Regions from separate parts of the Caballeronia sp. J97 genome, predicted to be linked through region 2. Evidence: predicted binding sites of a transcription regulator. Region 2 holds the regulator's gene; each other region holds the start of a gene.
What was found. Region 2 encodes HrcA, which represses chaperone genes, less so after heat shock. Its sites were predicted from a motif close to TTAGCACTCNNNNNNNNNGAGTGCTAA; they were not measured.
Positions count from the first base shown of each region.

Region 1: rpoH (RNA polymerase sigma factor RpoH) is a predicted target of HrcA. The motif match lies at 5,067-5,093, and genes of this name have one in related genera.
Region 3: U4Y90_RS17505 (co-chaperone GroES) is a predicted target of HrcA. The motif match lies at 6,845-6,871, and genes of this name have one in related genera.

Region 1 is NZ_CAJMZL010000004.1:207,654-217,441, reverse strand. Features, by position in the region: gene U4Y90_RS09290 (fumarylacetoacetate hydrolase family protein) at 1-394, opposite strand, end outside; gene ybiB (DNA-binding protein YbiB) at 721-1,698, shown strand; gene leuA (2-isopropylmalate synthase) at 2,130-3,782, shown strand; gene U4Y90_RS09275 (nuclear transport factor 2 family protein) at 3,799-4,182, opposite strand; gene U4Y90_RS09270 (acyloxyacyl hydrolase) at 4,228-4,794, opposite strand; gene rpoH (RNA polymerase sigma factor RpoH) at 5,157-6,092, shown strand; gene nagE (N-acetylglucosamine-specific PTS transporter subunit IIBC) at 6,224-8,020, opposite strand; gene ptsP (phosphoenolpyruvate--protein phosphotransferase) at 8,107-9,788, opposite strand, start outside.
Region 2 is NZ_CAJMZL010000022.1:11,235-21,022, reverse strand. Features, by position in the region: gene dnaK (molecular chaperone DnaK) at 1-1,545, opposite strand, end outside; gene grpE (nucleotide exchange factor GrpE) at 1,798-2,400, opposite strand; gene U4Y90_RS24355 (hypothetical protein) at 2,763-2,924, shown strand; gene U4Y90_RS24350 (RNA-binding S4 domain-containing protein) at 2,896-3,303, opposite strand; gene hemH (ferrochelatase) at 3,329-4,396, opposite strand; gene hrcA (heat-inducible transcriptional repressor HrcA) at 4,529-5,545, opposite strand; gene U4Y90_RS24335 (NAD kinase) at 5,732-6,628, shown strand; gene recN (DNA repair protein RecN) at 6,672-8,324, shown strand; gene glnE (bifunctional [glutamate--ammonia ligase]-adenylyl-L-tyrosine phosphorylase/[glutamate--ammonia-ligase] adenylyltransferase) at 8,328-9,788, opposite strand, start outside.
Region 3 is NZ_CAJMZL010000012.1:113,368-123,155, forward strand. Features, by position in the region: gene U4Y90_RS17475 (2-hydroxychromene-2-carboxylate isomerase) at 92-751, opposite strand; gene U4Y90_RS17480 (TAXI family TRAP transporter solute-binding subunit) at 892-2,367, opposite strand; gene U4Y90_RS17485 (hypothetical protein) at 2,678-2,851, opposite strand; gene U4Y90_RS17490 (BON domain-containing protein) at 2,939-3,310, shown strand; gene U4Y90_RS17495 (D-(-)-3-hydroxybutyrate oligomer hydrolase) at 3,683-5,734, shown strand; gene U4Y90_RS17500 (DUF2242 domain-containing protein) at 5,747-6,496, opposite strand; gene U4Y90_RS17505 (co-chaperone GroES) at 6,951-7,241, shown strand; gene groL (chaperonin GroEL) at 7,339-8,979, shown strand; gene U4Y90_RS17515 (hypothetical protein) at 9,096-9,521, opposite strand; gene U4Y90_RS17520 (DUF72 domain-containing protein) at 9,551-9,788, opposite strand, start outside.

The DNA of each region.
Region 1 (9,788 bases), on a different contig from region 2:
CCCACGGGCGGCCGAGCTTTTTCGCTTCGGCTTGCAGATCGCGGCGTGTCATGTCGAGGCCGAGCGCATAGCCGTAGACGTAATCGAGCCCTTTATCGGCGGGGATGTCCTTGCCCTGCTTGCCGATCGCGGCGACGAGCTCCATCTCGAAGTGCAGATTTTTCGTCTGCGACGGATACGGGAATTCGGCCGTCGAGCCCGGCGTTACGTTCAGCACGGCGTCGGCTGGCTTGCTGAAGAAGAACGGCGGCTCCCGGTCCGGATCGTGGCCCATTTCGCGCGCGTGGGCTTCGTAATTGCGCCCGACGCAGTAGATGCGGCGCACGGGAAACTGCTCGTTCGAACCATCGACGGGCACCGCTGCCGCCGGCGCCGGAGAAAACACATAGCTCATCCCGCTCTCCTGTTGCTGTTTTGATTTGCAGATTCATGAACAAATGCGCCGGCGCTGGCCGCCGACGAGAACAAAGAGTTTAACGTGCGCGTGCAAATCGTGGCGACGCTTGTCAGGCTTGGCTTTGCGAGCTTTCGCACGGCCTTCGGACGAGCGGGCGGCGCGACGGTTTTAGTAAGCATCGAAGGAATACTGCGCGAAACGTTCGGCTCGCGCGGCTTGCCAGCGCCCAACAAATGCGATACTCAATAGCATTCCTGCACCCTTGAACGCGCAACGGCATCGCTCACAGTACGGAATCGAGCGCCCGTTCGCGCATCTTTCCGATGACCGACTCCGCTGCCCCCACTTTTGCCTGCGCACGCTACATCAAAGAAATCGGCCGTGGGCCGAACGGCGCGCGCGCTCTTTCTCGCGACGACACCTACGCGCTCTACGAAGCGATGCTCGAGGACCGCGTCCCCGAACTCGAACTGGGCGCGGTGCTGCTCGCCTACCGCGTCAAGGGCGAATCCGCCGCCGAACTCGCCGCGATGCTTTCCGCCGCACATCGCTCGTTCGAGCCGCTCCATGTCCAGGATGGCCGCGAGCACGCGCGGCCCGTGTCGATTCCGAGCTACAACGGCGCGCGCAGGACGCCGAATCTGGTGCCTCTCCTGTCGCTTCTGCTCGCGCGCGAAGGCGTGCCGGTGCTGGTGCACGGCGTCAGCGACGATCCCGGCCGCGTGACGAGCGCCGAAATCTTCGCCGAACTGGGCATCGCGCACGCGGCTTCGCACGATGAAATCGAAGACAGCCTCGCGTCGCGCCGTCTCGCGTTCGCGCCGATCACCGTGCTCGCGCCAAAGCTCGCGCGTCTCCTCGCGCTCAGACGCCGCATGGGCGTGCGCAATTCGACGCACACACTCGTGAAAATTCTTCAGCCGTTCGCCGATCCGGGCCTGAGGCTCGTCAACTACACGCATCCGGAGTATCGCGAGAGCCTCACTGGGCTTTTCACCGAGCACCCAGACGCGGCGGCGGGCGGCGCACTGCTTGCGCGCGGCACGGAAGGCGAAGCCGTCGCGGATACGCGTCGCCAGGTCCAGGTCGACTGGTTCCACGACGGCCACGTCGACACGCTGATCGCGCCGGAGCATTCGCAGCCGGACGCGCCGCGCGTCGATCTGCCTGAGACGCTCGATGCCGCGACCACCGCGCGCTGGATCGAATGCGTGCTGCGCGGTGACGTGCCGGTGCCGCCCGCGGTCGCGCGGCAGGTCGAAGTGATCGCCGATGTCGTTCGCAAACCGGTCGATAACTAGGCAAACCCGATTTGACACATTCTTCAGCGCTGGTTTAAAGTGAACGCCATGAGCTTCAACCAGCACGTCTCCCTCCGAATTATCTCGGGCCGCCTAGCGCGGCCCCTATCGCTACGTCTAGCGTAAGTCGCCAGACGTAGCGCCGTGCGTCGCAAGGCGCGCGGTCCTGCCAGCAGTTCCCGCAGTTCCTTTTCTTACCACCTGTAGTCGTCAGCTTTTTCGTTCGCGCATCCCGCGAGACGAAAACGCGAGGGTCAAATGCACGCTGCTTCGCGCACGTTCACGTTGGTCGCAGGCGTCACCATCGCTGGTGACTCCGTGACACGCGCGCACGGCCCAGTCTCACGTGCATTCCGCCACGCCCGGCCAGCCGCCGGACACGGCCTCTCTCGCAGGCGCTACGCAAACCGTCCAAAGAGAGATCGACGATCATGATGCCGAACCCCGCCGAGAAATACCGCCCGTTTCCGCAAGTCCGTCTGAATGGCCGCCGCTGGCCGAACCGCACGATCGAGAAGGCGCCCATCTGGATGAGCACCGATCTGCGCGACGGCAACCAGTCGCTCATCGAGCCGATGAGCATCGCCGCGAAGCTCGAATTCTTCGAGATGCTGGTGAAAATCGGGTTCAAGGAAATCGAGGTGGGCTTCCCGTCGGCATCGCAGACCGATTTCGATTTCGTGCGCAAATTGATCGACGAAAAGCGCATTCCGGACGACGTGACCATCGAAGTGCTCGTGCAGTCGCGCCGCGAGCTGATCGAGCGCACGTTCGAAGCCGTCGAAGGCGCGAGCAAGGTGATCGTGCATCTCTACAACGCGATCGCGCCGGCGTTCCGCAAGATCGTGTTCAACCAGTCGAAAGAGGACGTCAAGGCGCTCGCCGTGGAAGGCACGCGCATCATCAAGGAATGTGCGGCGGCGCGGCCGGACACGCACTGGATCTACCAGTATTCACCCGAGACCTTCAGCATGACGGAGCTCTCGTTCGCGCGCGAAGTCTGCGACGCGGTCGCGCAAATGTGGCGTCCGACGCCCGATCACAAGATGATCGTGAATCTGCCCGCGACGGTCGAAGCCGCGATGCCCAACGTGTTCGCCGATCAGGTCGAGTGGATGGACCGCAACATGGGCTTTCGCGACAGCATCGTGCTGTCGGTGCATCCGCACAACGATCGCGGCACGGCGGTCGCGGCGGCGGAAATGGCGGTGCTCGCGGGCGCGGACCGGATCGAAGGCTGCCTGTTCGGCAACGGCGAGCGCACCGGCAACGTCGATCTCGTCACGCTCGCGATGAATCTGTACACACAGGGCATCGACCCGGGCCTCGACTTCTCCGATATCGACGCAGTGCGCCGCGTCGTCGAGCGCTGCAACCAGATTCCGGTGCATCCGCGCCATCCGTATGCGGGCGACCTCGTGTTCACCGCGTTTTCGGGTTCGCATCAGGACGCGATCCGCAAGGGCTTTGCGCAGCGCGTGTCGGGCACGACGTGGGAAGTGCCCTATCTGCCGATCGATCCGGCCGATCTCGGCCGCAGCTACGATGCCGTGATCCGTGTGAACAGTCAGTCCGGCAAGGGCGGTTCGACGTATCTGCTCGAACGCGGGCTGGGCTTCACGCCGCCGCGGCGCGTGCAGATCGAGTTCAGCCACGCCGTGCAACGGATCGCCGATGCATCGGGCGCGGAAATCGGCGGTGAAGCGATTTGCGAACTCTTCGAGCGCGAGTATTTCGACGCCGGCGGGCCGGTATCGCGCGTCGACGTTTCGACGCTGGCGGTGTTCGGGCGGCGCGTTGCGCTGACGCCGGCGGCGAGCGCTGCAAGTGGCGACGCTTACGCGCAGGCGGTCGCCTCGGCGCTCGGCGCGGACGCGAACGTGAACTGGTTCGAGACAGCCGTGACTGCGAGCGGCGACACCGCGGCGTTCGTCGGCTGCCGCGTCGGCGATGGTCCGACCCGCTTCGGCGTCGCGGTGCATGCGAATCCGGCGCTCGCGGTCGCCGATGCCGTCGTGAGCGCGGTCAACCGCTCCGGGCGGATCGTCGACGACGTGCGGCAGGACGAGGCCGTCGAAGCGTGACGCGCGGCGCGCGTGGCTATTCGAGCGCCACGCGCGTCGCCTGCAGCGCGAGCAGTTGCCATTGACCTTCGGTCTGCACGTGAACGGCGGTATAGGCGATCGGAAACAGCAGCGCGCCGTTCTTCGATTCCATCTCGATCAACGCTCGACCCGACACGAGACACGTATCGCGGCCGGCAGGCAGCACGTCCTGCGACTGAATCTCGATCTGGCGATAGCGGCGGCGGCCCGCGGTGATCGCGTCGATGAACTGGCGCTTCGTCTCCCGCTTGCCGTTGGTGTGGACGTAGCTGACGTTTTCGGCCAGCAGCGCATCCAGCGCCGGGCCGTCGCCCTCGACCATGGCACGGAAGCGGTCGCGCTCGAGGCCGCGGATGGCCTCAATGGTTTTTGCCGGCATCTGTCGATTCCCCTTGTGTCGAGGAACCGATGCGCCGGCGCCTCGTCAGAAGTTGTATTGCAGATATAGCTGGCTGAAATTTATACCAGGATTCGGCTCTTTGATACCGCCGTTCGACAGATGCTGGAAACGAAGGCCCGCCTGATAGTTCTGCTTCGCGCCGAAGATCATGCCGACGCCCACCATGTCCGCGAACTGGAACGCCGACCCCACGCTGAAATCCTCCGTAATGCGCGTGTGCGAAAGCAGCCGCACGCCGACGCCGGCCTCGATGAACGGCCGGAAGTAGCCCGCGCTCTTCACGAAGCGCACCACCGGCGTAATGCCGATTTCCCAGATGTTCGGATGCACGGCGTTGTCCTCGGTCGTATGCCAGAAGGACACATGGCCCTCGCCGATGAGCGTGAAGTGAAAGCCGCCGATCTCCCACCAGGTGAGGCCCGGGTCCCAGGACACGCCGATATCGGCTTTTTTGATGTCGCGGTCGGCCACGCCGCCCGCCACCTGGACGCCGAATCGATCAGCATGTGCCGCCGTCGATGCGAGGCCAAACACAGCACACACTGCCACGCGCGATAGCGGGCGATGCCGTAAACTCTTGTTTTTATGCATGAGCACCCCATTTACCCGGAAGAAGGGCGTGTTGCACTAGCTACAGTCGTCTGGCGAATTCTAGTGACGTTTTGAAACAATTGCAGAAATCGCATCGCGTCTCGCTAGTTCGTTGAATTTTCTTTCGCCGCGGCGCACAAAACCGGCAATTGATTCGAGGATAAATCCGTCTTCGGTAGCTTCTTCCGCGCTCTGCGCAACAGTCTGTCCTATTGGTCCCGCAAATTCGATAGTTTTTGTGGGAACTCCCACATTCCCCCTTGCTCTAACACTTAGCACTCGTTGAAGCGGAGTGCTAATATCGTGTCTGACCTGCCGCCGTTTTAAGCGGCATGTGAATAGTTGATAAGGAGCTTATGAGCGTGACCAATGCGATGACCCTTCCGAATGTTGTGAACTCGGCACCTGCCAAGGCATCTTCGGCAGGCGCGCTGACGTACGCACAGTCGTCGATGCTGACCGGCCAGATCGGCAACATCGATTCATACATACAAGCAGTGAACCGTATTCCGATGCTTTCACAGGCAGAGGAACGACAGTACGCCACCGAATTTCGCGAGCAGGGCAACCTGAACGCCGCGCGCCAGCTAGTGCTTTCGCACCTGCGCCTTGTCGTGTCGATCGCCCGTAACTATCTTGGTTACGGACTGCCGCACGCGGACCTGATCCAGGAAGGCAACATCGGTCTGATGAAGGCCGTGAAGCGCTTCGACCCGGAGCAAAACGTGCGCCTGGTGTCGTATGCCATGCACTGGATCAAGGCCGAGATCCACGAATACATCCTGCGCAACTGGCGCATGGTGAAGGTCGCGACGACCAAGGCACAGCGCAAGCTGTTCTTCAACCTGCGTAGCCACAAGACCAGTCATTCGGCGTTCACGCCGGACGAGATCGACGGTCTCGCGAACGAGCTGAACGTGAAGCGCGAGGAAGTCGCGGAGATGGAAACGCGCTTGTCGGGCGGCGATATCGCGCTCGAAGGCCAGGTCGAGGACGGCGAAGAAGCGTTCGCGCCGATCGCCTATCTGGCCGATTCGCACAACGAGCCGACCAACGTCATCGCTGCGCGCCAGTTCGACAAGCTGCAAAGCGACGGCCTCGCCGACGCACTCGAATCGCTCGATGAGCGCAGCCGCCGGATCATCAAGGCGCGCTGGCTCGACGTGCAGGACGACGGCTCGGGCGGCAAGACGCTGCATGAACTCGCCGACGAGTTCGGCGTATCGGCGGAGCGCATTCGCCAGATCGAGGCGAGCGCGATGAAGAAGATGCGCTCGGCGTTGCACGACTACGCATAACACCCGACTGTGCTGTAGCAGAAATTGAAGAGCCCGCCGTCGACAAGACGGCGGGCTCTTTCTTTTGCTCCGCGCTGAAAAAACAAACGGCACCCGAAGGTGCCGCTCGTTTTCAACCATCGGCTATCGCGTCAGGCTGGCATCGGTGCAGTGCCGCCGCCGCTGCCCGACAAGCGCGTGGACAACTGCGTCGCGTAACGTTGCGCCGCCGCACCTACAACGATGTGGAACGTATCCGCTGACACCCAGGCGACATCCAGCGAAGACAAGCGCTGACGATCGACCGACGCCGGATCGCGGACGACCACGCGCAGGCGCGTCTGGGCAACCGCGTCGAGCGAGGCGACGTTGGTCGCGCCGCCGAACACCGCGAGCCAGCGGAACGGGTCCGGATCGAGCGGACCGGGCGTCTGATCGGCGCTCGATGCTGCCGCGACCGGTTGCGCCGGCGCCGGCGTCGACGATGCGGGCGTCGCGCCGCGCGTCGACGAGTGCTCGAGTTCGCTTCGGATTTCATCGGCGATCAGGTCGGCTTCCGGCCCGATGATCACCTGCACGTTGGTCGCGCCGCGCTTGAGCACGCCGCGCGCGCCGATCGTCTTCAACTGCGGCTCCGACACTTTCTCCGAATCCACGACCGACAGACGCAGACGCGTCGTGCAGGCATCGACGAGCGTCAGGTTGGACGCCCCGCCGAGTGCCGCGATGTACTTCGCAGCGCGCGAGTTCGACGCCGACGCAACCGCGCCCGGAACCGGCGGAATCAGACCGCCCGCGACCGTGGTATCGACATCCGTTTCCGCATCGGTCGTCGCGGGCTCGCGGCCCGGCGTGGCCATGTTGAATTTGCGGATGAAGAAGCGGAACAGCCCATAGTAGACGACGAAGTACACCGCGCCGATCACGAGCGCGAGCCAGCCGCGCTGCGACAGACCATAGTTCAGCACGTAGTCGATCGCGCCCGCCGAGAACGTGAATCCCAGGTGGATGCCGAGCGCCGAGCAGATCGCGAGCGACAGGCCGGTCAAGACCGCGTGAATCGCGTAGAGCACCGGAGCGAGGAACATGAAGCTGTACTCGATCGGCTCGGTCACGCCCGTCAAGAACGCGGTCAGCGCCATGGAGAACAGCAGGCCGCCGACGATCGCGCGGCGCTCCTTCGGCGCTTCATGGAACATCGCGAGACAGGCTGCCGGCAGGCCGAACATCATGATCGGGAAGAAGCCGGTCATGAAGCCGCCCGCGGTGGGGTCGCCCGCGAAGAAGCGATGCAGGTCGCCATGCACCACCGCGCCGCCGCCCGGGGGCGTGAACGAGCCGAACACGAACCACGCGAGAGAGTTGATGATGTGATGCAGGCCCGTCACGAGCAGGATCCGGTTCAGCACGCCGAACACGAAGGTGCCGAGTGCGCCGGCCGTCGTCAGCCAGTTGCCCGCGCCGTCGATGGCCGCCTGCACCGGCTGCCATATGTAGCCGAAGACGATCCCGAGCGCGAGACACGCGACGCCCGTGACGATCGGCACGAAACGCTTGCCGCCGAAGAACGCCAGATATTCGGGCAGCTTGATGTCCTTGTACCGGTTGTACAGATAGCCGGCCACCATACCGGCGATGATCCCCGACAGCACGCCCATGTTGAGCTTGTCGTTGATGTCCTTCATCACGGCCACTTCGATCAGATAGCCGATCGCTCCGGCGAGGCCCGCCGTGCCGTTGTTGTCCTTCGCGAAACCAACCGCCACGCCGATCGCGAACAGGAGCGGCAGGTTGGTGAAGATCGCATCGCCGGCGTCGGCGATCATCTTGATGTTGAAGACATCGGGCTGACCGAGACGCAGAAGCAGGCCGGCCACCGGTAGTACGGCGATCGGCAGCATCAGCGCGCGGCCTAGTCGCTGCATCTTTGCAAACGGGTTGGCGTCCATCGGGTTCTCCAAAAATATAAGTCTTGTCGTTACTGCTTCGGGGGATGATGAAAAAGCATCCGTGAAACCGGCTGCAGAACGGACGGTTAGTCCTGAGGCCAGATTTCGCGGCTTGCCGCTCTCACTGCCTGAGCCGATTCGAGCGCGAGGCAATCCTCGGCGCGCTGACGGCACAGTTGGTAATCGAGATTGCGCACGCGCGCCTTGATGCCGGGCACGGAAACCGGATCGACCGACAATTCCGTCACGCCGAGCCCGATGAGCAAGGGCGCCGCGACCGGATCGCCGCCGAGCGCCCCGCATACGCCGACCCATTTGCCGTGCTTTTCCGCGCCCTGCACCGCCGCCTTGACGAGCCGCAGCACGGCAGGATGCAGACCGTCGGACTGCGCGGCGAGATCGGGCTGGCAACGGTCCATCGCGAGGGTGTACTGCGTGAGATCGTTGGTGCCGATCGAGAGGAAATCGGCGTGCTTCGCGAGTTGATCGGCAAGCAGCGCCGCCGACGGCACTTCGATCATCACGCCCACTTCGATCGGCTCGGTGCGACCTGCTTCGCGCGCGAGTTCGTCAATACGTGCGCGCAGGCGCTGCAACTCGCCGGCATCGGTCACCATCGGCAGGAGGATGCGCACGGCGCCCGCGGGCTTCACGGCGAGCAGGCCGCGCAACTGGTCGTCGAGCAAGTCGGGACGCACTTGCGCGAGACGGATGCCGCGCAGGCCGAGCGCCGGGTTTTCCTCGGGCGGCAGCGTCAGATAATCGACTTCCTTGTCCGCGCCGACATCGAGCGTGCGGATGATCGCGGTGCGGCCCTGCAAGGCATCGACGATGCCCTGATAGCTTTGCGCGTGCTCCGCGACCGTCGGCGCCGACTGGCGATGGATGAACAGCAGTTCGGTGCGCAGCAGGCCGACCGCATCGGCGCCGTTCTCGACGGCGGCGCGGGCGTCGTCGAGCGTCGCGATGTTCGCGGCGACTTCGATATGCCGGCCGTCTTTCGTCGATGCAGTTTCCCGCGACAGCTTCCGGTTTGCCTCGCGCACGCTCGCGAGACGCTCGCGTTCGTTGCGCGCGCGTTCGACGTCGAGCGCGGTCGGCGCGTGCTCGACGCGTCCCGCCGATGCATCGACGACCACCTGCGTGCCGTCGGGAATCGCATGCAGCGCATCGCCGATGGCGACGAGCGCCGGAATGCCGATCTGCCGCGCGATGATCGCCGCGTGCGACGTCGCGCCGCCGCGCGCCATCACGAGCGCGGTGACACGCGTGCGGTCGATCGATGACAGATCGGACGGCGTGAACTCGGTGGCGGCGAGCACCGCTTCTTCGGGCAACTCGCGCGCTGCCGTGTTGCTGAGCCCGAGCGCGCGCAACACGCGTTTCTCGATATCGCGCAGATCGGCCGCGCGCTCGGCGAGCAAGTCGTCCTGCACGTTCGAAAGCAGCGCGATCTGCGCGCGGATCGCCTCGCGCCACGCGAAACCCGCGCTCTTGCCGAGGCTGATCAGATCGCGCGCGGCATCGACGAGCGTCGGATCTTCGAGCAGCACGCGATGCACCGCGAAAATGCCCGCTTCGCCGACCGCGCCGCGCTGCGACGCGGTGCGTACGGTTTCGCCCAGTTCGGCGTCGACCTGCGCGATGGCTTTATCGAGCGCCCGGCTTTCCGCCGCCGACGAACCGCTCGCCTGTTCCGGCGGCACGATTTCCTGATCGTCCCAGCGCACCAGCTTGCCGACCGCGATGCCCGGCGCCGCGCACACGC
Region 2 (9,788 bases):
CTTGTCGATTTCCGCGTCCGTCAGACCCGAGTTCGCCTTGATGGTGATCTTGTTTTCCTTGCCCGTCGCCTTGTCCTTCGCGCCGACGTGCAGAATGCCGTTCGCGTCGATGTCGAACGTCACTTCGATCTGCGGCGTGCCGCGCGGTGCAGGCGGAATGCCTTCGAGGTTGAACTCGCCGAGCAGCTTGTTGCCGACGGCCATTTCGCGCTCGCCCTGGAACACCTTGATCGTGACGGCGCCCTGGTTGTCGTCCGCCGTCGAATACACTTGCGCGTGCTTCGTCGGGATCGTCGTGTTCTTGTTGATCATCTTCGTCATCACGCCGCCGAGCGTCTCGATGCCGAGCGACAGAGGCGTCACGTCGAGCAGCAGAACGTCCTTGCGGTCGCCCGACAGAACCTGACCCTGAATGGCGGCGCCCACGGCGACGGCTTCGTCCGGGTTCACGTCACGGCGCGGGTCCTTGCCGAAGAACTCCTTCACCTTTTCCTGCACCTTCGGCATACGCGTCATGCCGCCGACGAGAATCACGTCGTCGATATCGCCGACCTTCACGCCCGCATCCTTGATGGCGATGCGGCACGGTTCGATCGTGCGCTCGATCAGCTCTTCGACGAGCGCTTCGAGCTTCGCGCGGGTGAACTTGAGGTTCAAGTGCTTCGGGCCCGACGCGTCGGCCGTGATGTACGGCAGGTTGATGTCGGTCTGAGCCGTCGACGACAGTTCGATCTTCGCCTTCTCAGCAGCTTCCTTCAGGCGTTGCAGCGCGAGCACGTCTTTCGACAGATCGACGCCCTGCTCCTTCTTGAACTCGCCGATGATGTAATCGATGATGCGCTGGTCGAAGTCTTCGCCGCCGAGGAACGTGTCGCCGTTCGTCGAGAGCACTTCGAACTGCATTTCGCCGTCCACATCCGCGATTTCGATGATCGAGATATCGAACGTGCCGCCGCCCAGGTCGAACACCGCGATCTTGCGGTCACCCTTCTCGGCTTTGTCCAGACCGAACGCGAGCGCGGCCGCGGTCGGCTCATTGATGATGCGCTTCACTTCCAGACCGGCGATGCGGCCCGCGTCCTTGGTTGCCTGACGCTGGCTGTCGTTGAAGTACGCCGGAACCGTGATGACGGCCTCCGTCACCGGCTCGCCGAGGTAATCTTCGGCGGTCTTCTTCATCTTGCGCAGCACTTCGGCCGAAACCTGCGACGGCGCGAGGTTCTTGCCGTGCGCTTCGACCCATGCGTCGCCGTTGTCGTGCTTGACGATCTTGTAGGGCATCAGGTTGATGTCCTTCTGCACTTCCTTTTCGTCGAAGCGGCGGCCGATCAGGCGCTTGACCGCGTACAGCGTGTTCTTCGGATTGGTGACCGACTGGCGCTTGGCAGGCGCGCCGACGAGGATCTCGTTGTCATCCATGTAAGCGATGATCGACGGCGTGGTGCGCGCGCCTTCCGAGTTCTCGATGACCTTGACCTGATTGCCTTCCATCAGCGCCACGCACGAGTTCGTGGTGCCCAGGTCGATACCGATGATTTTGCCCATTTTTTATACTCTCCTAGCTTTGATCGCAGTGGCGTTGCGGCGGGCGGTGTGTCGTGCCTGACGCCGGCTTTTGCCGATTTACCGGGCCGAACGCCCAAAATTCATACCTGTACGCAAGATAAGAGCGCCAGTTTCGATTTCAAGACCCTTCAATCGATGCGGTCTATAACTTTTTTTGTTCGCCGGCCGGCGCGCCGCGACGCATAAGGCCGCCGACGAGCGCGCGAACTGGCACGCTGACCGCGAAACGCGTTACTTCGGCGCCGCGACGGTCACGAGCGCCGGACGCAGCACGCGGTCGGCGATCACATATCCCTTCTGCAGCACCGATACGACGGTGTTCGGATCCTGCTCGGCCGGGACCATCGAGATGGCCTGATGGCGATGCGGATCGAATTTCTCGCCGACCGGATTCACCGCGATCACGCGGCCCTTTTCCAGCGCACCGGTCAACTGACGCAGCGTGAGTTCGACACCCTCGCGAACCTTGGTGAGATCTGTCGACTGGTCGGCGAGCGCGGCTTCGAGGCTGTCGAGCACCGGCAGCAGGTTTTCCGCGAAATTCTCGATGGCGAATTTATGCGCCTTCGCGACATCCTCCTGGCTGCGGCGGCGCACGTTTTCCGTCTCGGCCTTGGCGCGCAGGAAGTCTTCCTTGAGCGCGGCGATCGTGGCCTGCGCGTCTGCAAGCGCAGTCTCGGCCTCGTTCGGCGCGGTTTGCGGCGCGGCGGCCGCGTCGGCGGGCGCGCCTTGCGGCGCCTGAGCAGCAGCGTTGGTCGTGTCTGCGGCCTGGCGCGCGTTATCGTCGGCGGGCGTCGGGTTCTGGCTCGCTGAATTCTCTTGCGTGTTTTCCATGTCGCTGAATATGTATTGCTGTGAGTTGAATCGGTTGCGAAAACGACCGGACGTTCGGTTCAGTCGGCTTTTTCGCACTAGCGGCGGAAATTGGGGCATCGAAGGCCATTTCAAGCCTTCACGTCGAATTTTTCGGACTAATTTCAGCGCGCGGGTGACGCGGCAATGGCCGGTAATACACACATCGCCGCACCGCGCAATTTTAAGATTGAGGGGAAGCCCTGTGTCGCCTACACTGCAAACAAGCACCGCAGGACGCACGTTTACCCTAATCCTACGAAATGCTTCAATCCGCTTTCAGCCCTTGCCCGTTTCCTGAACCGGCCGTCTTCTGACCGGACAACCCGCTCTCCGGGGATACCATGAAACTGACCTTTGCTATCGCGGTGGTCGCCCTGGTACTCGTCGCGGGAACGACCACCATCTGCATGTCCGGCGTCGTGACCGACCGTAACACGGAGTACGGCGGCGTTCACGCAACCATCGAAAGCTACTTCAATCCGAACGAGAAAATTTGTCGATAGTCCGCCGGTCGCGCTTCGTCGGCCTGCCCTGCATGCCGGCAGCGGGCTCGCGGAAGGTCTTGCGGCGCTCGGCCTCGGCCAAGCGTTTGGCGCGGCCCTCCTCCGTTTCCGTGTATAGGGTTTGCGCGACCGTCGCGGGGCCGCGCACATCGCACAGCCCGAGCACTTCGACCTGCCAGACGAGCCGCTCGATATCGATCTCGACGATATCGCCGACGCGCACGTCCTTCGACGGCTTCACGTTCGCTCCGCCGATCTTGACGCGGCCCTTCTCCACCGCATCGCTCGCGAGCGACCGCGTCTTGAAGAAACGGGCGGCCCAGAGCCATTTATCGATGCGCAAACGCGCGTCAGGTTCCGTCGAAATCGTGTAGTTCATCGGTGAATGCTCGAAAAAGCCGTGCTCAGGCCACTGCGGTGAGCGGCTGCACGGTCTGCACGGGCCAGCCCTGCAGATGCTGCGCGGCGATTTCGCCCAGCCCCTTGATCCACGCGGGCGCCGAGTTCAGACACGGGATCCGGTGAAAATGCCTGCCACCCGCCTTCAGGAATTCGTCCCGCACCTCGATGCCGATTTCCTCGATCGTCTCCAGGCAATCCGCCGTGAAGCCGGGACAGAACACGTCCACGCGCGCGACGCCGCCCGCGCCCAGTTCGGCGACCGTCGGCGCGGTGTACGGCTGAAGCCACTCCGCGCGACCGAAGCGCGACTGGAACGTCACACGGCACTCGACCGGCGTGAGCCCGAGCGCGGCCGTGAGCAGCGAACCGGTCAACTGGCACTGATCGTGATACGGGTCGCCGAGATCCATCGTGCGCTTCGGGACACCGTGAAAACTCAACACGAGCTTGTCGCCCGCGGCGAAATCCGGCTGGCCATGATGCCGCCAATAGTCACGCACCTGCTCCGCGAGCGCCGCGATATACGCCGGATGATCCGCGTATTGGCGGATCGTGCGGATTTCCGGCTGGTTGCGCACGCGCTTCAGCGCGGCGAATGCTTCGTCGAACGCGGTCGCTGTCGTGGACGAAGAGTACTGCGGATACATCGGCAGGAGCAGAATGCGGTCGGCGCCTTCGAGCTTGAGCTGGTTGAGCATGGCGCCGATGCCGGGCGTGCCGTAACGCATCGCATAGTCGACGATCACGTGATAGTCGTTCGCCGCGAAGAGCCGCCGCAAGCCGTCGACCTGCTTCTCCGTATGCACGCGAAGTGGCGAACCTTCCGGCATCCACACCTGCGCGTACTTCTTCGCCGACGCGCGCCCGCGAAACGGCAGGATCAGCCCGCGCAGAATCAGTTGCCACACGAACGAGGGAATTTCGACGACGCGCGGATCGGACAGGAATTGCGCCAGATACTTGCGCACCGCCCGCGGCGTGGGCGCGTCCGGCGTGCCGAGATTGATCAGCAGCACCGCGACGCGATGCGAAGCGCTGGGCTGCGAGGGCAACTCGAGGTCGAAACGCATAAGGCAGGCGGGCCGGAAAGGTCGTCGGAAAGGTGAGGACCATTATAGCGGCGCGCCCGAGCACGCATCATTGGCCGAATGGCCGAGTGGCGCGGTCCCGCGCGGCGCGCCACCATATGCAGGAATGAAGCGTTACTGATGGCTGAGCGACATCGAGAGCAGGCGCGCGGTGATATCCACGATCGGAATCACGCGGTTGTAGGCCATGCGCGTCGGGCCGATCACGCCGAGCGTGCCGACGATCTTCCCGTTGACCTCGTACGGCGCCGTCACGACGCTCATTTCCTCGATCGGCACGAGATTCGACTCGCCGCCGATGAAAATCTGCACGCCTTGCGCGTGACTCGATACATCCAGCAATTGCAGGAGGCTCGTCTTTTGGTCGAACAAGTCGAACAGCTTGCGCAGCCGCGCCATGTCGGACGAAAGGTCCGCCACTTCGAGCAGGTTGCGCTCGCCGGAAATCAGCACGGTGTCCGTGGGATCCGTCTCGGCGGTGCTCGCGACCACGGCAGCCTGCATGAGCGCGGTCATGTCGCCGCGCAACTGGTCGATTTCCTCGCGCAGGCGCCGGCGCACTTCGTCGAAGGACAGGCCCGCGAAATGCGCGTTGATGTAGTTGGAGGCTTCGGTGAGCTGCGAGGGCGAGTAGTCGCGCTGCGTCGCCATCATGCGGTTCTGCACGTCGCCTTCGGGTGTCACGATGATCAGCAGAATGCGCTTGTCCGACAGCCGCATGAACTCGATCTGCCTGAACATGTGGCTGCGGCGCGGCGTGAGCACGACACCCGCGAACGACGACAGATTGGACAGCACGCTCGCCGCCGCGGCAACGATCTTCTGCGGTTCCTCGCCCTGCAGGCGAGTCTTGACCGCGGTGGTCATGGCTTCGTCTTGCGGCGCTTCTACAGTCAGCATCGTGTCGACGAAGAGCCGGTAGCCGCGCGGCGTGGGAATGCGCCCGGCCGACGTATGCGGGCTCACGACAAGCCCGAGCTCCTCGAGATCCGACATCACGTTGCGGATCGTCGCGGGGCTCAGTTCGAGACCGGAATGACGTGATAACGTGCGCGAACCGACCGGCTGACCTTCGGCGATGTAGCGCTCGATCAACGTTTTGAGGAGGGTTTGTGCACGTGGGTCTAGCATGGGGAAATTTTAGCTCAACGTGTCGAGTAGCGGCGAGCCGCGCCGACTGTACGGCATTCAATGTCCGCTCCATTCTAGCGAGAAATCAGGGGCATGCCCGCGCAATACCGCACGGTCCCGTAACCGCGTGCCCGGCGGCCATCTTCCACGGTTCTTTTCGCTCTCTGACTATGGTGTAATGCCGGCATGGAAATTGGCCAATTCAAGACCGTCGCCCTCGTGGGGCGCACCAACACGCCGGGCATCGAGGCGCCGCTGAGATCGCTCGCCGGTCTGCTTGCGCAGCAAGGCTTCGAGGTCGTGTTCGAGGCGGTCACCGCGAAAGACGTCGGCGTGACGGAGTTTCCCGCGCTCTCCATCGCGGAGATGGGCGCGCGCGCGGACGTCGCGATCGTGCTCGGCGGCGATGGCACGATGCTCGGCATCGGCCGGCAGCTCGCGCCGTACAAGACGCCGCTCATCGGCGTGAATCACGGACGGCTCGGCTTCATCACGGACATTCCGCTCAAGGCGATGCAGGAAATCGTCCCGCAGATGCTCGCCGGCCAGTTCGAGCGCGAGGAGCGCAGCCTGCTCGAAGCGCGCATCGTCCGCAACGACAAGCCGATCTACCACGCGCTCGCGTTCAACGACGTCGTGGTGAATCGCAGCGGCTTTTCCGGCATGGCGGAGTTGCGCGTGTCGGTGGACGGCCACTTCATGTACAACCAGCGCTCCGACGGGCTGATCGTCGCGACACCTACCGGCTCGACCGCCTACGCGCTGTCCTCGGCGGGGCCGATCCTTCATCCGCAGTTGCAGGGTTTCGTGCTCGTGCCGATCGCGCCGCACTCGCTGTCGAACCGACCGATCGTGCTGCCGGACGATTCGAAAGTGACCATCCAGATCATCGGCGGGCGGGACGTCAACGTGAACTTCGACATGCAGTCGTTCACCGCCGTCGAACTGAACGACGCGATCGAAGTGCGGCGCTCGAAGCACACGGTGCCGGTGCTGCATCCGGTCGGCTACAGCAGCTACGCGACGCTGCGCAAGAAGCTGCACTGGAACGAGCATCCGTCGCAGGACTCGTCGGCGCTCTGATCCACCCGCATCCAGAATCCCGAATCCCCTTCCCGAAGCGTCCATGCTCCGTCATCTTTCCATTCGAGATTTCGTCATCGTCGCCACGCTGGATATCGATTTCGATCCAGGCTTCACGGTCTTTTCGGGTGAAACCGGCGCGGGCAAGTCGATCCTGATCGACGCCCTCGCGCTCACGCTCGGCGCCCGCGGCGACGCGAGCGTCGTGCGCACCGGCCAGGCGCGCGCGGACATCACCGCCGAGTTTTCGACGCATCCGCTCGTCGTGCAGTGGCTCGAGGAACACGCGCTCACGCAGGACGCCGACTCGGTCATGCTGCGCCGGGTGATCGATTCGGGCGGCCGTTCGCGCGCTTTCATCAACGGCACGCCGGCGACGCTCGCGCAGCTTCGCGAGGTGGGCGAAATGCTCGTCGACATTCACGGCCAGCACGCGCATCAGTTGCTGATGCGCCCGGACGCGCAACGCGAGCTCTTCGACACGCACGCCCAGTTGCTCGACACAGCCGGCGCGGTGAATCGCGCGTGGCGCGTGATGCGCGAAGCCCAGCAGGCGGTCGAGACCGCGCAGAGCCGCGACCGCGAGCTGCAACTGGAGCGCGAGCGTCTCGCGTGGCAACTGAGCGAATTCGACAAGCTCGCGCCGCAGCCGGGCGAATGGGAAGAAGTGAGCGCGGAGCATCATCGGCTGTCGCATTCGGCGAGTCTCATCGATGGCGTGCAGGGCGCGCTCGGCGCGCTGTCCGAATCCGACGAAGCGATGATCTCGCAGCTCGGCGCGATCATCTCGAAGGTGCGCGGCCTCGCCGATATCGATCCCGCCTTGAACGACGTGCTCGCGTCGCTCGAACCGGCCGAGATCCAGTTGCAGGAAGCGTCATACTCGCTGTCGCATTATGCGCAGCGGCTGGAACTCGATCCTGAGCGGCTCGCGCAGGTCGAACGGCGCATGGATCAACTGCATTCGACCGCGCGCAAGTTCCGCCTTCAGCCCGAAACGCTGCCCGACGAACACGACGCGCGCCGCCGCCAGCTTGCCGAACTCGACGCCGCCGCCGATCTCGACGCGCTCAACGCCGCCGCCGAGAAAGCGAAGAGCGAATATCTCGCGCAGGCCAAAGTGCTGTCGAAGGCGCGCGCGAAGGCCGCGAAGAATCTGTCGAAGGCCGTCACCGAAGGCATGCAGGAACTGTCGATGGCGGGCGGCAGCTTCGATGTCGCGCTCGTGCCGCTCGCGGAAGGCGGCGCGAACGGGCTGGAGCAGATCGAATTCCGCGTCGCGGGCCATGCGGGCGTCGCGCTGCGGCCGCTCGCGAAAGTCGCGTCGGGCGGCGAACTGGCGCGGATCAGCCTCGCGCTCGCCGTGATCGCGAGCACCGCGAGTCCGACGCCCACGCTCATCTTCGACGAAGTGGACACGGGCATCGGCGGCGGCGTCGCGGAAGTGGTCGGGCGGCTGTTGCATCAACTCGGGCGCGACCGGCAGGTGCTGTGCGTCACGCACTTGCCGCAAGTGGCCGCGCGCGGCGATCAGCACTTCCAGGTCGCGAAATCGTCCGACGATGCCGGCGGCACCGTGAGCACCGTGACGCCGCTCGACAAGAGCAGGCGCGTCGAGGAAGTCGCGCGCATGCTCGGCGGCCTCGAAATCACCGCGACCACCCGCAAGCACGCGAAGGAAATGCTCGCCGCCTGAACGTCAGTGCGCCGACGCCACCGCGAACACGCGCTCCCACAACGCCGTCACCGCGTCGCGTTCGTCCTGAACCGCGGCCGGATCGACGCGCGCCTTTTCCATGCCGTCGAGCCGCAGCGTGTGCTGGAGCTTCCGGTAATGCCGATACGCCGCGCCGATCACATCGGCTTCTGCTTCGGCGATCAATCCGCTCGTCGCGGCGATCTTCAGGAGCGTGATATTCCCCGCGTTGCGCAAAAACGCGCGATGCTCGCGCGCGTGCAGCAACACCCAGTACTGCACGATGAACTCGATATCGACCATGCCGCCGCGATCGTGCTTCAGGTCGAACAGTTCGCTGCGATTCGGATGCCCGTCGGCGACACGCTGGCGCATCGAGACGATCTCGCGCGCGAGCGCGGCGGCATCGCGTTCCATGACCAGCACGTCGGCGCGAATCTGCTCGAACTCGGCGCCGATTTCGGCATCGCCCGCGCTGTAGCGTGCGCGCGATAGCGCCTGGTGCTCCCAGACCCACGCGGTGTTCGCGGCGTCGCCCTCGCGGATCTGATAGCGGCGAAACGACGCGAGGTCGGTCACGAGCAGGCCGGATTCGCCGTTGGGCCGCAGGCGCAAGTCGACGTCGAACAGCGTGCCCGCGCCCGTCGCCGACGTGAGCCAGGTGATGAGGCGGCGCGTGAACATCGCGTAGATGTCGGAGGCCGCGTCGTCGGGATCGTCGTAGAGAAAGATGAGATCGAGGTCGGACGCGTAGCCGAGCTCCTTGCCGCCGAGCTTCCCGTACGCGATGACCGAGAAGCGCGGCGTCTCGCGATGCCGCTTCGGGAACTGCTTCCACACGGTCTGCACCGTGACGTCGAGCACGGCGTCGGCGAGTTCGGACAGACGGTCGCTCACGTGCTCGACGCTCAGATGGCCGGCGAGATCGATCAGCAAAATGCGAAACACTTCGGCCTGATGCGCGTGGCGCAGCAGATCCATCTGATGTTCGGCGTCCTCGGCGGCGTCGAGCCGGGCGCTCAGCGAGCGCTTGAACGCGGTCCAGTCGAACGGGCTGGCGATGGCCTCGTCGTCGAGCAGTTCATCGAGCAATTGAGGATGGCGGATCAGATACCCCGCCGCCCAGCGCGATCCGGACAGCACCGACAACACGCGCGCGAGCGCCGCCGGATATTCGGTCAGGAGCGCGAGATACGCGCCGCGCTTGGCCGTGGCTTCGAGCAGATCGAACACGCGCGTGATGGTGTCGACGCGGCGCGACGCATCGATGGACTGAACCGCTTCGAGCGCCCGCTGCGCGACGATATCGAAGCGCTCGCGGCTCTGCGACGGCAAGCCGGCATAGCGCGCCGAATTCCACACGCCCGTCAGACGCGACAGCACCGGCGCGGGGTCCGCGAAGCCGAGTTCCGTGAGGCGCGCGGCGAGTTCTTCCTGGGCGGAATCGTCGGCGAGCGCGTCGCT
Region 3 (9,788 bases), on a different contig from region 2:
ACCCTCGCCCGAAGTTACACGCTTTTTCACTTCTGACGCCATAGCGAGCGCGCTATGCACGGCATAGGCACACCGGCCAGCCCCGCCTCCGTCAGCCGAAATCGGCGTCCCGCGGCGCGATCGGCAACGCGCTGATGCGCTTCACTTCCGCGCCGTCGAGCCAGTTCGGCGAACGCGCGACGTAGAGCACCATCGGCAGCGTGTCCTCGCCCCAGAAGATCTGATCGTTGACGAGGAAGGTCGGCACGCCGAACACGCCCATCGACACGGCGCGGTCGTTGTTGTCGCGCAGTTTCGCCTTGATGTCCTCGTCTTCGATGCGCTCCACGCCCTCCGGCATCCCGACGTGCTCGCACAACGCGCGAAAGCCTTCCGGCGTAGCGGGATCGCGACCCTCGCGCCAGATGTAGCGGAAGATTTCCCGCACGCGGGCGATCTCGCCGTTCGCCAGCACCGCGAGACGCAGCGCCTTGCTCGGATCGAACGGATGCGCGGGCGGCATCCTGAACGGGATGCCGAGTTGTTCCGCGCGGAACAGCGCGTGGCGGTAGGTGAAGACGCGCTTGGAGGGAATCGTCGCGGCGTGCGGCTGGCCCCAGCGTTCGAGCAGCTTCATTAACTGGACGGGCACGAGTTCGAACGGCATGTCCGGCCACTTTTCGTGCTGTTCCAGCAGCAAGTACGAAAACGGCGAAATGAAGTCGAAGAAAAAGTACGGATGACCAGCGCTGGTCGAATGCGGGGCACTCATTTTCCCTTCTCCCTGAGATTCCGTGGCATCGTTCGCGCGAAAGCGCGCCTGAGCCTCATCTGTTCGTTTTTTGTCGTGACCTGCACATTGGATGCGACGCGCGTGGCATCGCATCCGTTCTTCCGCTTCTCAAATAGATATTACGTGCTGCCTTGTTCCGTGTCTGCCCGAGAAGCAAAGCCGGCCACATCCTGTCGCGTGACGTTGCGCGCATGGGCGTCGTCGCCCTGCGCGAAGGACGTGTGCGCGAGGCGCGCCCGCACGAAGCCGATGTGCTCGCGCAACACATAGAACTGGTCCGCGAACGCGAGCGGCATCTTCATGCGATTCACGGCCGTTTCGATCGCGTCGATGCGGTCGAGCAGGGCGTTGCGCTGCGCGCTGTCGGGACCGCTGATCGCTTCGCGCTCTATCGCAATGAGCGCGCCATACCAGCGATAGATGCGCGATTTCACGCGCCAGCGATACAGTCCCGGCACGAGCCGCAGGCCCGGAATCAGCACCACGATGAGCGGCACCAGCACGACGAGCACGCGATCCGCGAGACTCGCGAGCCAGAACGGCAGCGTGCGGTACAGAAAGCTCTTGCCCGATTTGTAATAGCGCTCGGCGTTGTCGCTGATGCGGAATTCGTGCACGAGCGGCGCGGGGAATTCGTTTGCCCGCTGCAGCAGATTCGCGCGCCCGTGCACTTCCCGCGCGGCCTCGATCAGCAGATCCGAGAGCGCTGGATGCAGGCTGTCGCGCGCGACCAGTTCCGCCGTCGGCGCGATCATGTGAACCGGGCGCGGCGGCAGGTTGCGGGCGAAATCGAACGCGCCCATCGGCAACTCGATTTCGGTCAGGTACGGAAAGCGGCGCGCGTAGGCATCGGCCTGGGTGAAATCCATGAAGCGGATGCCCGGCGTGCGCAACAGCTTCGCCATCGTCGGCGGCTGGGCCGAGTCGCCGGTCAGGAAGACCGCGTCGACCTGGCCGTCTTCCAGCGCTTTCGCGGCTTCGTCGCCGGCGAGCGGCAGCAGCGCCGTGTCGCCGCCCGGTTCGATACCGTTCGCCTTCAGGAGATTCAGCGCGAGCACGCGCGTGCCGCTGCCTTCCGCGCCGATCCCGAGCCGCTTGCCCTTCAACTCCGACAGGCGGCTGACCGCCGTCGCGCCGCGATAGAACACCGCGAGCGGCACGTAGGACACGCTGCCGAGCGATTCGAGATTGTCGTGCGTCGCGCCGGGCTTGGTCAGGCCGCCCTGCACGAAACCGACGTCGACGTTCGATTTCGGATCTTCGAGGCGCGTCAGGTTGTCGAGCGAGCCTTGCGTTTCCAGTACGTCGAGCGTTACGCGGTTGCGCGCGAGGATGGCCTTGTACTTCTGCGCGCTGGTCCAGAACGAACTGCCTTTCGGCCCGGCAGCGATGGTCAGCGTGCTCGGCGGCGCGGGCTGGATCAGCCGCACGGCGGCGTAGAGCGCGGCCGCGCATACGAGCAGGATCGGGCCGAAGGTGAGCGCGAGATCGCGCCAGGAGATCGCGACGAAGCGTGCGACGATCTTCGGCTGCGGCTTGCGTTTCGGCGGGAGGTCCGGATCGTGGCCCGGATTGCTGTGTGAAGGGTCGGTCATCTCGTAGGAAATCGTGAATCTTGCGCGCTCGATCGGCGCGTCAGGGTGGCCGGCATGGCGTCGATGGTACATGAGTTCGATTGGCGTCCGGACGGCGGCAAGCCACGCGCCTCGTGTGACATGCGTGTGTAGACATCGTCGGCGCGCTGTTGCTTGTGCGCGGCTTCGGGAAGGACCGCGTCGTTAAATGTTTTGCGCTAATGGCCGCGCTGGGCTAAATTGACGTTCGCCACCGCACGACAAGGCCCTCGCGCGCCGCGGCCCGAAATATGGGTTTGCGGATCGCGTCAAGCAGGCGCCATGCGGCAGGTCAATATTCGAGCCGACGGGCGTTGCCGCCCGACCAACCGGCCGTGGTTTGTTTCTTTCGCCAGTCTCTCGCAGCACCGTGAGCCGCGTCCGCCGGCTTGCCGCCGCCATTCCCGTGCCCGCCAGGGCGCCGGGCGCGCGCGGTCACGGGCAACCGCTCGATGTCGTAGTTCATCCGTCGGGATTGCGGTCCGGTTTTGCAGTGCAAAACGAGCGAAGTAGCAACTGTGCGAAGTCAACAAGCGAAACAAAAGGAGAAATCATGAAAGCAGTCGATCTGTTGAAGGCGCTGGGTGTGGTGGTGTGCGTGGCCGTGGCTTCGAGCGCCTATGCCCAATCGAGCGACGCGGCAGCCACGAGCACGGACTCGGCGGCGGCGGCCAAGGCTCAGAAGTCCGCGACCAAGAAGACCGACCGCAAGCTCGGCTACGACGTACGCCGCGCGTTGTCGAAGGCGCAGGGCTTCGATGTGTCGAACGTGTTCGTGCGCGCGCGCGGCGGTGCGGTAACGCTGACCGGCACGGTGCCGGAAGGCGGTCAGATCGCCCAGGCGGAAGAAGTGGCGAAGGGCGTGACGGGCGTGAAATCGGTCACCAACAAGCTCACGCTCGGCGTGCAGGGCGGCGGGCAATAACACGGGTTACGGGCAACGGGCGGCATCTCGCGGTGCCGCCGGCTTCGCTCGTCTCGCGGATGTTTTGAACGGGCTCCGGCGTTGTCGCCGGGGCCCGTTGTCGTTTGGCGCTTGTGTCGTTTGGCACTTTTGCTCCGGGGCACATGATTCGGCGGCGACGTTCGCTCGATAAGGCGCGATACTGACACTGTCGATCGCGCATCGCGTTCGCCCGTCGAACGAACGGATCGCACGCCTCGGGTTGCATCACTCAATCGGAACGGATGGCGGAGACTCACAATGAAAAGATTCGCGCGTTTCCCGAGCTTGCAGACTTGTCAGAACGTGCCGCGAACGGCCGCGCTCGGTGCGCTGGCCGTGCTTGCGGCAGCGATGCTCGGCGCATGCCACGGCGGGGATGACGACAATAGTGGCGGCCAGCCGAGCAACACCTTGCCGAGCTTCGTCTCCGGCTCGGTCAACACCCAGACCTATGACGGCGTCTCCGACGACCTGCTGACGGCCGGCCTCGGCAAGACGGGCCTCGCGTCCGCGACCGCGCCCACGATCGCCAAACCGGCCGCGCCGACGGCAGCCGAATTGCGCCGCCTCGCGATCTATTCGAACTATCGCGCGCTCGTCGACATGTCGGCGAACGGCGGCTACGGCCGTTTCTGGGGGCCGAATATCGATCTGAACGGCAACGACTCGCTCGGCGAAGGCAAGATCGCGGGCAAGGAATACATCGCCTTTGCCGACGACGGCAGCGGCACGCAGAACGTCAGCCTGCTCGTGCAGATTCCGACGAGCTTTAACCCGGATCAGCCGTGCATCGTCACGGCGACGTCGTCAGGATCGCGCGGCGTGTACGGCGCGATCTCGGCGGCGGGCGAGTGGGGCCTCAAACGCGGCTGCGCGGTCGCCTACACGGACAAGGGCAGCGGCAACGGCGCGCAGGAGATTTCGACCACGCTCGTCACGCTCATCGACGGCACGCTCGCGAGCACGAGCCTCGCCGGAACCAAGGCGATCTTCAAGGCGAACGTGAGCGCATCGGACCTGTCCTCGTTCAATTCGGCGTTCCCGAACCGCTACGCATACAAGCACGCGCATTCGCAGCAAAACCCGGAAAAGGACTGGGGCAAGAACACCTTGCAGGCAATCCAGTTCGCGTACTGGGCGCTCAACGACATGTTCGGGCCCGTCAGCGGATCGACACATCAGGTGCGCTACGCCAAGGGCAGCATCACGACGATCGCGGCATCGGTGAGCAACGGCGGCGGCGCGTCGCTCGCGGCGGCGGAACAGGATACCGACGGCTGGATCACGGCGGTCGTCGTCGGTGAGCCGCAGATCAACCTGAACCTGCCGTCCCAGGTATCCGTGCGGCAGGGCGGCGTGCCGGTCGGCTCGTTCGGCAGGCCGCTCGCGGACTACATGACGCTCGCCAACCTGCTGCAGCCGTGTGCGGCGCTCGCGCCCGCCGCGGCAGGCGCGCCCTATCTGACGGCGCTTCTGCCCGCCACCACCAACGCCATCCGTACGGCGCGCTGCGCGACGCTCGCCGCGAATGGCCTAGTCTCGGGCGGCAACACGGTCGCCCAGGCCACGGACGCGCTGAACCAGTTGCATCAAGCGGGTTACGAGACCGACTCCGACACGCTGCAGGCGCCGATGTGGGATTCGCAGGCGGTGCCGGCCGTCGCCGTCACGTATGGCGACGCGTACATGAAGGCGAGCGTGCTCGACAACCTCTGCAACTTCAGCTTCGGCACGACCAGTGCGGCGACCGGTGCGGCCGGCGTGACGCCGCTCGTCTCGCCGATGCCTGCCATCTTCGGCAACGGCAACGGCGTGCCGCCGACCAACGGCATCAATCTGGTCTACAACGCGGGGACGACGGGCGCGGCGGATCATCGCCTCGCGACGCCCGATGCCAGCTACGCGGGCGCCGCATGCCTGCGCTCACTGTGGACGAACGGCAATGCGACGATGGTGGGCAGCGTGAACGCGATCCGCGTGAACGCGAATCTGCGCGGCAAGCCCGCGATCATCGTGCAGGGCCGCGCGGACGCGCTCGTGCCGATCAACCATGCGTCGCGCCCGTATCTCGGCGCCAATCGCGTGGCGGAGGGCAGCAACAGCCAGCTCTCGCTCTACGAGATCACGAATGGTCAGCATTTCGATGCGTTCCTGAGTGTGGCCGGCTTCGATACGCGCTTCATCCCGATTCACTACTACAACATTCAGGCGCTCAATCTGATGTGGAATCACCTGAAGAACAACGCGCCGCTGCCGCCTTCGCAGGTGGTGCGCACGGTCGCGCGCGGCGGCACGGCGGGATCGGCGCCGGCGCTCACGACGTCGAATCTGCCGCCGATCGCGACGGATCCGGGCGCGAACGCGATCACCGTGGCAGGCGGCATCGTCAACGTGCCGAACTGACGAGGCGGGCGCTTATCGCGTTGCGGTGACGGGCGGCGTCGACGACGCTGCCGCCGCGGGTACTTCCGATGCGCCCGCCGCCACCGCATCCGATGCCTGGATCGCCGTGGCGGCGGCCGGCGCCTGCACGACGATCGGCGTCGGCGTGAGCTCGGGCGAGCTCACGATGAGCGACGGCGCGAGCGGCTTGCTCTTCACTTCGTCGGCCGCGACGGGCGCGCTGCGCGGCACCGTGCTCAGATAGTGGCCCATGAGAAAGAAAAAGCGGTCGTAGAACTTGCCCGCGGGCACGGTTTCGCTCGAAATCTTGACCATTGCGTCGCTGTTCGAGCGGATCGGCAGCGACAGCGAGCCGAGCACGCTCAGCCCGACGCTCGCCGACGTATCGCTTTTCTTGAGCGCATAGCCGTCCTGAACGGCGTTCACATACGCGATGCTCTGATCGGTCGCGTTTTCGCCGGGCGTGCACACGACGTGGAACGACACGACGACGTGCGTCTCCGCGTTCGGCTGAAAATTCTTGGTCGCGTCGACCGTGTCGGGCTGACCCATCGTCGTGAGGAAGCCTTGCGACAGCAGCGCGCGGCGTGCGGCCTCGCAGGTTTCGTTGACCGTGGCGTCGAAATTGTGTGCAAACGGGCTCGCGCCGGTGTTGAAAAGTTCCTGCTGATAGCTCGGTGTGACGGCGGTGCGGCCGCCGCAGGCGGCGAGGGCGATCAGTGCGAGGGAAGCGAAAAAGAGGCGCGGCGACGGCATGTACATGAGGCGGCGAATCCAAAATTTGTGTCAACGACAGAGACAAATTGTAGTTCCGACAGACCTGCCGATGAAAAAGCCCTGTCTGAAAATATCGTCGAATCCGTGGTTTACGGGGTGATGACAGGTGCGCAAGGCGTCCGAATGCCGATCCAGGGAACGCTGCGCGTGGCGGGGTGTCTCTTCACTGCTCCGCCGTTGAATCGCAGTCCATGCGTCGCGAATCGACATTAATCTTTTCAATCGGAATCGCAAAGATCATTGGTCAGGGCCTGTCTGCCTGCGCCTGCGCCTTGCTCTACGGGATTCCCCGCTCACGCTCCTCCTTGAAATTGTCAAACTCGGTCCATATAATTGGCACTCACTGCACGAGAGTGCTAACAAGATTGCCGTCCGGCGAGAATGTTCTCAATGGACGGGTTTTCCCGCGTTTTCAGTCTCAATCAAGAGAGGAGTGTGTATGAACCTTCGTCCTTTGCACGATCGCGTCATCGTCAAGCGTCTGGACCAGGAAACCAAGACCGCATCGGGCATCGTGATTCCGGAAGCCGCGGCAGAAAAGCCGGATCAAGGCGAAGTCCTGGCCATCGGCCCGGGCAAGCGCGATGACAAGGGCGCGCAAATCGCCCTCGACGTGAAGGTCGGCGACCGCGTCCTGTTCGGCAAGTACGCTGGCCAGACCGTCAAGGTCGACGGGCAGGAACTGCTCGTCATGCGCGAAGAAGACATCATGGCCGTTCTGGTCAAGTAAGCATCCTTCCTGCACGTCCGGCTTCGCTATCGGGCCGCAGCCCCGTCGGGCGCACTGAGCGAAGCCAGCAAACCGAATCGAATCAAGGAGTTTGGATATGGCAGCTAAAGAAGTCACTTTTGGCGATTCCGCACGCGCCAAGATGGTCGAAGGCGTGAACATCCTGGCCAACGCGGTCAAGGTCACGCTGGGTCCGAAGGGCCGCAACGTCGTGCTCGAGCGCTCTTTCGGCGGCCCGACGGTCACCAAGGACGGTGTCTCGGTCGCGAAGGAAATCGAACTGAAGGACAAGCTCCAGAACATGGGCGCGCAAATGGTCAAGGAAGTCGCTTCCAAGACCAGCGACAACGCAGGTGACGGCACGACGACCGCTACCGTGCTCGCGCAATCCATCGTTCGCGAAGGCATGAAGTACGTCGCATCGGGCATGAACCCGATGGACCTGAAGCGCGGCATCGACAAGGCCGTTGCAGCAGCAATCGAAGAACTGCGCAAGATCAGCAAGCCCTGCACGACGAACAAGGAAATCGCGCAAGTCGGCTCGATCTCGGCAAACAGCGACACGTCGATCGGCGAGCGCATCGCTGAAGCGATGGACAAGGTCGGCAAGGAAGGCGTCATCACCGTCGAAGACGGCAAGTCACTGCAAGACGAACTCGACGTCGTCGAAGGCATGCAGTTCGACCGCGGCTACCTGTCGCCGTACTTCATCAACAATCCGGACAAGCAAGTCGCCGTGCTCGAGAACCCGTTCGTGCTGCTGCACGACAAGAAGGTCTCGAACATCCGTGACCTTCTCCCGGTTCTGGAACAAGTCGCGAAGGCTGGCCGTCCGCTGCTGATCATCGCGGAAGACGTCGAAGGCGAAGCGCTGGCTACGCTGGTCGTCAACAACATCCGCGGCATTCTGAAGACGGTTGCCGTGAAGGCTCCGGGCTTCGGCGATCGTCGCAAGGCCATGCTGGAAGACATCGCGATCCTGACCGGCGGTCAAGTGGTCGCGGAAGAAACCGGCCTGACGCTCGAGAAGGCGACGCTGGCTGAACTGGGCCAGGCGAAGCGCATCGAAGTGGGCAAGGAAAACACGACGATCATCGACGGCGCTGGCGAAGCCGTGAACATCGAAGCGCGCGTGAAGCAAGTGCGCAAGCAGATCGAAGAAGCGACGTCGGACTACGACCGTGAAAAGCTGCAAGAGCGCGTGGCCAAGCTGGCCGGCGGCGTTGCGGTGATCAAGGTCGGCGCTGCGACCGAAGTCGAAATGAAGGAAAAGAAGGCACGTGTCGAAGACGCGCTGCACGCTACGCGTGCTGCCGTGGAAGAAGGCATCGTGGCTGGCGGCGGCGTCGCGCTGATCCGCGCACGCAAGGCGGTCGACGGTCTGAAGGGCGCGAATGCCGATCAGGACGCAGGCATCAAGATCGTTCTGCGCGCAATGGAAGAGCCGCTGCGCCAGATCGTCACGAACGGCGGCGAAGAAGCTTCCGTCGTCGTGGCGGCCGTTGCTCAAGGTTCGGGCAACTACGGCTACAACGCAGCGACCGGCGAGTACGGTGACCTGGTGGAAGCCGGCGTTGTCGATCCGACGAAGGTCACGCGCACCGCGCTGCAAAACGCGGCATCGGTGGCAGGCCTGCTGCTGACGACCGACGCAGCCGTCGCCGAACTGCCGAAGGAAGACGCTCCGATGCCTGGCGGCATGCCCGGCGGCATGGGCGGTATGGGCATGGACATGTAATTCGGCTTCGGCCGGTACATCGATGCGAGCTTCGAAAGAAGCTCGCATCATGCCAAAGAAAAAACCCGCAGCGATGCGGGTTTTTTTTCGTCCGGCGGTTCCGCGGAACGGCGGCGTCACTTGTTCATCTCCTCGCGCAACTTCTGCGCGGCGGCCTTGTAGTCGTAAGTCGGATAGAACTCCGTGCGATATCCGCCCCACGCGGTGCTCTCGATCGCCCGGTTCACTTCTCGCAACCGGTCGGCGGGCACCCGCAGCGTCACCACCTGACCGATGCCCATCATCACGTACCAGGAGACCACTTCGACGCCCGGCGGCGGAAACTGCTTGAAGTAGCCTTGCTCTTTCAACTGCTGGTTGATCTGCGGGAGCGTCTTCGATTCGTCGTGCTTGAGGAAGATCGTCAGCAGGAACGTGCCATCGCCCGCGGGCGTCGCACCCGGCGGCGCGTTCTGAGCATGAGCGGGCAGCGCGAAGTTGAACAGCGAGGCGACCAGTGTGGCTCCAAGCAAACGGGCGAGTCGTGCTGCCGGCTTGTGCATCGGGGGAATCCTCCGTAGCGTCGAACGTGTCAGACCTTGTGATGAATCCGCAGCCGCTCCATCAGATGCAGCGCGTTGGGCTGCGCGTGCCCCTCGGCGGTGTTGTCGAATACGCACCAGACTTCGGCCGTTTTTTTCGCGCGGGTGTGAAGCGTGCGCGCGAGATCGTCGAGATAGGTGTAATCGTAGGAAGACTTGTAGAGCTCGGGCGAGCCGTGCAGCCGCACATACACGAGCGAGGCGTCCGCGCGATGCTTGATCTCGCAT